4 regions of the Xanthomonas sp. SS genome follow, and region 2 is predicted to be linked to each of the others. Evidence: predicted binding sites of a transcription regulator. Region 2 holds the regulator's gene; each other region holds the start of a gene.
What was found. The regulator FliA, encoded in region 2, starts transcription of late flagellar genes. The targets are predictions, from matches to a motif close to TAAAGTTTNNCNNNCNNNGGCCGATAA.
Positions count from the first base shown of each region.

Region 1: HEP74_RS18575 (GGDEF domain-containing protein) is a predicted target of FliA. The motif match lies at 1,103-1,129, and genes of this name have one in related genera.
Region 3: HEP74_RS19625 (GGDEF domain-containing protein) is a predicted target of FliA. The motif match lies at 1,253-1,279, and genes of this name have one in related genera.
Region 4: HEP74_RS14950 (GGDEF domain-containing protein) is a predicted target of FliA. The motif match lies at 1,412-1,438, and genes of this name have one in related genera.

Region 1 is NZ_CP051190.1:4,408,519-4,410,718, reverse strand. It holds gene HEP74_RS18575 (GGDEF domain-containing protein) at 1-870, opposite strand, end outside; gene HEP74_RS18570 (hypothetical protein) at 1,174-2,200, opposite strand, start outside.
Region 2 is NZ_CP051190.1:2,670,727-2,672,926, reverse strand. It holds gene HEP74_RS11095 (protein phosphatase CheZ) at 1-332, opposite strand, end outside; gene cheY (chemotaxis response regulator CheY) at 332-724, opposite strand; gene HEP74_RS11085 (RNA polymerase sigma factor FliA) at 743-1,492, opposite strand; gene HEP74_RS11080 (MinD/ParA family ATP-binding protein) at 1,489-2,200, opposite strand, start outside.
Region 3 is NZ_CP051190.1:4,636,892-4,639,091, forward strand. It holds gene HEP74_RS19620 (carbohydrate kinase family protein) at 1-923, shown strand, start outside; gene HEP74_RS19625 (GGDEF domain-containing protein) at 1,352-2,200, shown strand, end outside.
Region 4 is NZ_CP051190.1:3,607,729-3,609,928, forward strand. It holds gene HEP74_RS14950 (GGDEF domain-containing protein) at 1-1,314, opposite strand, end outside; gene HEP74_RS14955 (catalase) at 1,789-2,200, shown strand, end outside.

The DNA of each region.
Region 1 (2,200 bases), 1.7 Mb from region 2:
GACCAGGACCTGATCGCCGGTCGCGTGGCCCAGGCGGTCGTTGATCGACTTGAAGTTGTCGACGTCGATCATCAGCACCGCGATCGGCGAGTTCCTGCCGCGCGCCTCCTGCGTGGCCGACTCGCCCTTTTCCCACATGACGCGGCGGTTGGCGACGCCGGTGAGGGAGTCCTGGGACGCGTGGCGTTCCAGTTCCGCATGCATCTCGCGGGTCAGCATCCATAGGAATCCGGGCGTGATGACGGCGGTCAACACCATGCGCGAGAGCAGGCCGAAGGTCGAGGTGGGGTCGTAGGACGCGTCCGCGGACGGATGGGTCGACCACCAGGCGATGCGCAACAGCAGCATCAGCGCCCACAGGAAGTGGAAGAGGGCGGTGAAGCGCGCCGCGGTTCGAATCCTTTCGTCCGCATGGCGCCACAGGGCCACGCCCGTGGCCACCGTCAGCAGGCCGCGCAGCGTGCAGCCGCAGATCACCATGACCCTGAGATTGTCGCCGTCGCCGCGCAGACAATAGATCTCCGCGGCGCCGATCGCCGCCACCGGAATCAGGATCCACAACTGGAGCAGCGGCCGCCGCAGATACGCGTTCACCGCGAACAGGGTCAATACCGTGGCGATATCGATGGTCAGATTGCCGATCAACCCCATCGCGTCGGGGTGCCCTGGCGATGCGCGCGGCAGCAGCAGGGTGCCGAAGCCTGCGGCGAATGTGCCGTAGCTCAGGCTAAGAAGCAGCAAGCCCCTGGTGTTCCTGGCTTTCCCTGCCGTCAAATGCAGGGCCAGGAACATCGCCGCGGAGACCGCCGCCAGCAACGCGTTGACGATCAGCAAGGTACCAGCGTGAGCCAGGTGTGCGATCCATTCCACAGGTCCCCCGATCCACGCCGCAAACGATTTTCAGATGCCGCCCAGTATAAGGCCGCGAGAATATGCGAGCCGCCTGTTTGCAGCGGTTTTCGCGTTGCAAACGTTTCCAGATACCTTGCGGGACACCGTGACGTTCGCGCGGCCGCCGAATTGGTTTTGCAGGCGCGGCACAGGTCGATAGGAAGGGGGGCGGTCCATCCGGATTCCTGGCGCTGGAGCTTGGCTTGACGCGGTATCGGCGGCGGGTGCGCGGCCTTTAGTCCCTTGCCGCCGCCACCATGGTGGAAAAGGCAGGTCGGTCGTTCAAAGCCGATAGCGGCGCATCAGCGGCACGCCGATGCGTTCGGTCAACGCGCCGAGCGCGGCGATCGGCTGGCGCCGACGCAGCGGCAGGTGGCGCGCGTCCACCGCGCTGTACTCGATCACCGGGGTACCGCCGCGTTGGCGCTTGAAGCTGGCCGCGCCGGCGCTCTGGTTGAGCCGGCGGCCGTGGCGCAGCGCATGCTCGAAGCCGCAGGCGGTGAGCGTGCGGTACAACGCCAGCCGCTGCGGCTGCCGCAGGTCGTAGCCGACGATCGGCGCGGTCAGCGTGCGCCCGATGCCGAACAGCCCGGTGATGCAGGCCAGCTCGCCGTCCTCGCTGCGAAAACCGTCGAAGCGCAGCAGCCCGGCGCGGTGCCAGGCGCGCAGGAAGTCGGCGTGGTAGGCCGGATTGCAGCGCGAATACTTGTCCAGGTACAGCTGCGCGTACAGCGCGGCGATGCGCGGGTAGTCGGCCTCACCGATCGCGTCGTTGCCGCAGCGCTGCAGGTCGGTGCGCGCGGTCAGCTTGAGATCGCGGGCCAGGTCGCGGTGCTGCAGCAGCGCCGGCCAGTCGTCGTACAGATACACCTGGCGGCTGCCGATCAGGGTGAAGCCCTGCGCCTGCAGCGCGTCCAGCCACTGCGGCGTGTCCACCCGGTTGAGCGAGCGAAACCACAGCGCGTGGTCCGGCCAGCGTGCACGCGCGGCGTCCAGCAGACCGCCCAGGCCCTCGGGCGGAAGTGGCGGATACAGATTGGTGGACAGCAGCCAGTTGTTGAGGGTGACCGCACGGTCGATCCGTGCCCAGTCCAGCCAGGCGCCGATGCCGCCGCACAGCCCGCGCAGCGGGGCGGCCAATGCCGGCGGCAACAAGCGTGCGGCCTCCTCGGCGGCGTAGTCGGCATAGGTGGTGCGCGGCGAGCACACCCAGGCGTTGCCCGTGCGCTCCTCGCTCACCGTGACCGGCATCGACAGCGTGCCGGCCTGCAGCATGTCGATGCGCGCGTACAGGTTGCCGGCCACGCGC
Region 2 (2,200 bases):
CCGCCGGCGCGCAGCTGTTCGGCCAGCGCGCGGCATTCCTCGGCCAGGTCCAGGGTGCGGTGGCTGGCCTTCTCGGTCATCTCCACCACGTGGTCCAGGCGCGAGCAGGCGTCGTCCAGTTCGCCGGCTTCGCTGGGAATGACCGGCAGCTCGCCGAGCGCCTGGCCCAGGTCGCGCGCCAGCCGGCTCAGGCCCTGCATCATCGGCCGCGTGCGCCAGGCGGCGAGCGTGTCGATTTCCTTGCGCCAGGCGGTTTCGTCGCCGCGCTCCAGTGCGTCCAGCGCACCTTGCAGGCGTTCGATCAGGGCGCTGCGTTCGGCGGTGGCTTGCATCAGGCGGTCGCTCCCAGGCGTTCGAAGATCTTGCCCAGCTTCTCCTGCAACGTCTGCGCGGTGAACGGCTTGATGATGTAGCCGTTCACGCCGCACTGCGCCGCCTCGATGATCTGCTCGCGCTTGGCCTCGGCGGTCACCATCAGCACCGGCAGGTGCTTGAGCTTGTCGTCGGCACGGATGTTGCGCAGCAGGTCGATGCCGGTCATGCCGGGCATGTTCCAGTCGGTGACCACGAACTCGAACGGTGCCGAGCGCAGCGCAGCCAGCGCACTGTTGCCGTCTTCGGCCTCTGCAGTGTTGGTGAAGCCCAGATCGCCGAGCAGATTCTTGACGATGCGCCGCATCGTCGAGAAATCGTCCACGATCAAAATCCGCATGTTCTTGTTCACCGCTAACTCCCTTGGGTCTTATTCTTCGTCTTCCAGGCCGGCGTCTGCCGCTTCGAACGCTTTCAAGCGTCCGCGCAAGCGTACCGTGGCCTGGCCGTGGATCTGGCAGACGCGCGACTCGCTGACACCGAGCACCGCGCCGATTTCCTTCAAGTTCAATTCTTGTTCGTAGTACAGAGACAGTACCAGCTGCTCGCGCTCGGGCAGCAGCGCGATCGCCTTGCCCAGTTCGCGCCCGAACTCGCTGCGCTCGAGCATCTGCTGCGGATTGGGCCCGCCCTTGGCGATGGTGTCCAGCTCGCCGTGGTCTTCGACCCGCGATTCCAGGCTCAGCACCTGGCCGCGCGCGGCATCTTCCATCAATCGCAGGTATTCGGGAAGCGGCATGTCCATCGCGGCGGCCACTTCGTTGGCGGCGGCGGCGCGGCCGGTGCTCTGCTCGATCTTGCGGATCGCCGAGGCGGCGTCGCGGGCGCGGCGGTGCACCGAACGCGGCACCCAGTCGCCGCGGCGGATCTCATCGATCATCGAGCCGCGGATGCGGATCGAGGCGTAGGTCTCGAACGAGGCGCCCTGGTCGGCGTCGTAGCTGCGCGAGGCCTCGATCAGGCCGATCATGCCGGCCTGGATCAGGTCGTCGATCTCGACGCTGGCCGGCAGTCGCGCCGCCAGGTGGTGGGCGATGCGCCGCACCAGGTCCGAATGCTGGGCGATGTAGTCGTTGGAGCTGTTGCGCTGCACGGCGCGGTATTGGGCGGCGGCGTTCATGCGGCGACCCCCCGCTGGATGATCCGTTCGACGAAGAACTCGACGTTGCCGCGCGGCACGGTCGGCGCCTGCCAGCGCGAGGTGCGGCGGGCGATCTCGGCGATCGCCTGCGCCGACGGGCTGGACGGGTAGGCCTTGACCACCGGCTGCTGGCGCTGCACCGCCAGGCGCAGCCAGTCGTCCTGCGGCACGCAGCCCAGGTAATTCAGCGACACGTCGCCGAGGAACTTCTCGCACACCCGGCTCAGCTTGTCGTACAGCAGGCGGCCTTCGTTGAGGTCGCGGACCATGTTGGCCACGATCTGCACCCGGTCCACGCCGCGTTCGCGCGACAGCACCTTGATCAGCGCGTAGGCGTCGGTGATCGAGGCCGGTTCGTCGCAGACCACCACCACCGCGTCCTGCGCGGCCTGGCAGAAGGTCAGCACGCTGTCGGTGATGCCGGCGGCGGTGTCGATGATCATCACGTCCAGCTCGCGCTTGAGCTCGGAGAACACGTTGACCAGGCCGACGTGCTGGGCCGGCGGCAGCTCGGCCATGTGCCGGCGACCGGAGGCGGCGGGCACCACCATCAGCCCGTTGGGCATGTCGATCAGCACCTCTTCCAGGGTGCAGCGCCCGGCGACCAGGTCGGCCAGGGTGAATTTGGGGGTCAGCCCGAGCAGCACGTCGACGTTGGCCAGGCCAAGGTCGGCGTCCAGCAGCAGG
Region 3 (2,200 bases), 2.0 Mb from region 2:
TCGTGGTGTGTGGAGAGGCCCTGTACGACATCTTCATCGACGGCTACGCCGGCACCTCGGTCGGCATGACCGCGCGCCAGGGCGGCTCGCCGTTCAACGTGGCGATCGGCCTGGCCCGGCTCGGCACGCCGTCGGCACTGTTCACCGGCCTGTCCACCGACCCGCTCGGCCGCCAGCTGCGCAGCACCCTGGAACGCGAGGGCGTGGCGCTGCAGCACTGCATCGACAAGCGCGAGGCGACCACCCTGGTGATGGTCGCGCTGGACGCGCAGGGCGTGCCCAACTATTCGTTCTACGGCACCGGCTGCGCCGACCGCGCGCTGACCGCGGCCGACCTGCCGGCGCTCGACGCCACGGTCGGCGGCCTGCATTTCGGCTCCTACACCCTGGTCGCCGAGACCACCGCCAGCACCTTCCAGGCGCTGGCCGAGCGCGAACGCGCGCAGCGGCTGATCTCGCTGGATCCGAACGTGCGGCCGACGGTGGAGCCGGACATGGCGGTGTGGCGCGCGCGGCTGGCGCGCTGGATCGCGCTGGCGCACGTGGTCAAGGTCAGCCAGGAAGACATCGAGCTGCTGTATCCGCAGCAGGATCCGTTCGCGATCGCGCGCAGCTGGCTGCAGCAGGGTCCGTCGCTGGTGGTGATGACCCTGGGCGGCGATGGCGCAGTGGCCTGGCGCGGCGACGCCGAGGCGCGCGTGGCCGGGCGCGCGGTGCAGGTTGCAGATACCGTCGGCGCCGGCGACAGCTTCCAGGCCGCGCTGCTGCACCAGTTGCCCGACTTGGCCGCGCTCGCCGCGCTGGACCAGTCGGCGCCGGCGCTGCAGCGATTGCTGGACTTCTGCGTGGCCGCGGCGGCGATCAACTGCACCCGCGCTGGCGCCAATCCGCCCAGCCTGGACGAGGTCCGCGCCGCGCTCTAGGGCGCGTCATCGAATCCGGGCAGGTCGCGTGGGATCTGCCGGGGTGCCAACCGGTGCTGCATGCGCAGCGCCCGATCGATGGTCAGGCCGGGCCTCGCGCCTGCTGCCGCCCTGAACAGGCGCACCCGCAGGGCCACGCTTGTGCACCCGCGGCGCTACGTCATCGCCCGAGCGTAGACATTTCGCACATCCCGGTTCTCTCTTGCCTCGTGCACGCGCAGGAATGGCGCGATGGGAGATGCCTGCAGCGCTTGGCGTCTACGCGGCAAGAAAGCGAGCAAGTGGACATTCGTCCACGCCGGGACGATCGTAGGGCGCCCGCCGCCGGCTCAAGCGCACGCCGCCAGCGCCGATATCCTGTTCCTGAGTATCGCCATGGGCGCCGCGTTTGCGGCAGGGCGGTGCGTTCTATTGGAGGAAGCGTCCGCATGCCGGATCAACGCGACGAGCCGCCGACGGGCGGGCTGCGCAAGCTGTTGTCGCCGCGCCGGCGCGAACCGGCGGCACCGGCCGCTTCCGCGGTGGCGCGGCATGGCGCGCATGGTGCCGCGCCTGCGGCGGCGGGCGAGCACGCCGATCCGGCCGCGGCCACCGCGGCGCTGATCCGCCTGTTCAACCACGCCCACCAGCCGCTGGAACTGCTCGGCGCCTTCGCCGACGGCATGGCCGGCCTGCACGGCGAACTCGGCGACATGGGCCGGCGCCTGCAATCGGCGGCCGCCAGCGGCGACTGGCCCAGCTACGGCCGTGCGCTGCGCCAGCTGATCGACAAGTACATCCGCACCATCGACGTCGGTGATCCGCTGGCCGGGCCCAGCGACACCGAACGCCTGCGCGACCTGCTGCGCCAGGCGATCGCCGGCGCGCTGGCCTCGCTGCTGCACAACCTGCCGGAACTGGCCAACGAAGCGGAGGCCACCGGCGAGGCGCTGCGCCAATGGCGCCCGGGCCTGCCGCTGGAGCCGGTGGCGCAGCGCGTGCGCGAGCTGTGCCACCAGATCGCGCTGCGCGCCAGCGACAGCCAGGAGCAGCAGACGCTGCTGCTGGGCCTGTTCGACCTGCTGCTGGAAAACGTCGGCGAACTGCTCGACGACACCAGCTGGCTGCAGGGCCAGATCGCGGTGGTGCGCGACATGATCAGCGGCCCGCTGGACCGCTATTCGATCGAGGAAGCGCGCGGCAGCCTGCGCGAGGTGATCTACAAACAGGGCCTGCTGAAGCAGGGTATCGCCGAATCCAAGGAGGCGATGAAGGACATGATGGTGTCCTTCGTCGAG
Region 4 (2,200 bases), 940 kb from region 2:
GACCGTGACCACGCCCAGCGGACTGGCCGGGTGCGGAATCTGCCGCTGCTCGATCGTCGCCAGCAGGCGCCGCGCGATCACATGCGCGGCATCGGCCACGGTGTCCGGCAGCACCACCGCGAATTCTTCGCCGCCGTAGCGCGCCACCGTGGCGGTGTGCGCGGGCAAGGCCTCGGCCAGTGCGGTGGCCACCTCCACCAGACAGGCATCGCCGACCACGTGGCCATGGCTGTCGTTGAACTGCTTGAAGAAGTCGATGTCGATCATCAGCAGCGAACAGTCCAGGCCGCCGTCCAGGTCGCGCAGCCGCGCCGCCAGGCCGACCCGATTGGCGATGCCGGTCAGCGGATCGCGCGCCACCTGCTGCTGCAGGCGGCGCGTGCCCAGGCGGCTCAGCCGCTGGATTTCCAGGTGCTCGCTGTGCAGGAACGCCACGTGCACGCCGTACACCGCCACCGCCGCGGTGGCCGCGGCCATGCCCCAGAAGAAGCTCACCCGCGACACGCTGATCGCCAGCAACAGCACCGCCAGCGAAAACACGATCGGCGCGAACGCGGCGATCAGTTCCGCGCTGCGCATGCTTGGCCGCGCGTGGCGCAGCCAGCGCCCCCGCGGCAGCGACGCCACCAGCACCAGCGCCATGCCGGGCAGATCGATCAGCAGCCCACCCCACCACGGCAGCCCGGCCAATTCGATGCGGTTGTACAGCGCCGTCACTGCCGCGTTGGCCCACAGGTAGGCGCTGGCGCTGAGATAGAAGTGGCGGCGGCTGCAGCCGCCGGCGCCGAGCAGGCGCAGCGTGGCCATCGACGCGAGCAGCAGACCCATCGCATCGGCGTGATTGATGATCAGGCTGACGTCGGGTTCGGAGAACCCGTTGCTGGACGACAGCGCCAGGTCGATCAGCAGGAACAGCAGGCCGGCACCGACCAGCGCCAGCAGCGCGTCCAGCGCCACCACCAATCGCGGCTGCGGCCGGTTGAACGAGCGCGCGATCAGGAACAGCGCCGGCACCATCGACGAGCCGGAAAACATCACGCCCAGCACCTGCAGCGTCGGACCGTGCTGCGGCACCAGCAGCGCCAGCAGGTTGCAGCCGGTCCACAGCATCTGCACCCCGACCACGCCACCCAGCAGCCGCCACGGCCAGCGGTCCACCGCCGGCGCGTGGCGCAGCCGGCGCAAGACGGCCAGCACCGCCATCGCCTGCACCGCCAGTCCGCACCACTGCGCCGCAGGCGCAGCGCTGCCGCCCGCCTGCGCGGCCAGCGCATGGGCGAGCAACAACCCGATGACGACGATGGGCAAGAACACGTTCGGTCTCCGTCGCACGCCATGCTGCGTTGCATCGGCCGCTGCCGCTGCGCCGTCCCCGCGCTCGCGGCCCCTGAAAGGAGCGGCGCGCAACGCACTATCGGCCGCGCGGCGCTGTCCTGTAGCGCCAGCTTAGCGGCAATGCCGCACCGTTCGGCGCTTGCGGCGTCCCGACGGGCAGCGGCAGCGGGCACGCCCGCGGTTCGCCGCAGCCGCCGCGGGCGACGCCAGGCCGTGGCGCGACGCATCGGAACTCAGCGATACACGTCGCTCGCACGTCCGCGCTTTGTGCGAACTGCAACACATGCCGCAGCAGCGTCCTCACGCCATGCTCGGACAGGTTGCACGGATCGTTCACGGCTGCCGGCACAGCATCGGTCGGACCCCTGACACCCCTCTCTCCCGCACATTCCGCAGCCATTGCAGCGCGAATCCCTTCTGCCGTAACTGCCTCATCCCCCGGAGCGCTCATCCATGGCCAGCCCTCGCAAGCCCAGCAAATCCAGCACGCCCGTCGATACCAGCGCCGTCGCCGACCAGCGCGGTCGCGGCGACGAACTGCATCAGCATGCCGGCGGCACGCATCCGCCGCTGACCACCAACCAGGGCATTCCGATCGCCGACAACCAGAACTCGCTGCGCGCCACGCCGCGCGGACCGACGTTGCTGGAAGATTTCATCCTGCGCGAGAAGATCACCCACTTCGACCACGAACGCATCCCCGAGCGCATCGTGCACGCGCGCGGCAGCGCCGCGCACGGCTATTTCGAGCTGACCGCGTCGCTGGACACCTACACCACCGCCAAGATCCTCACCGAGGTCGGGGTGAAGACACCGGTGTTCACCCGCTTTTCCACCGTCGCCGGCGGCGCCGGTTCGGTGGACA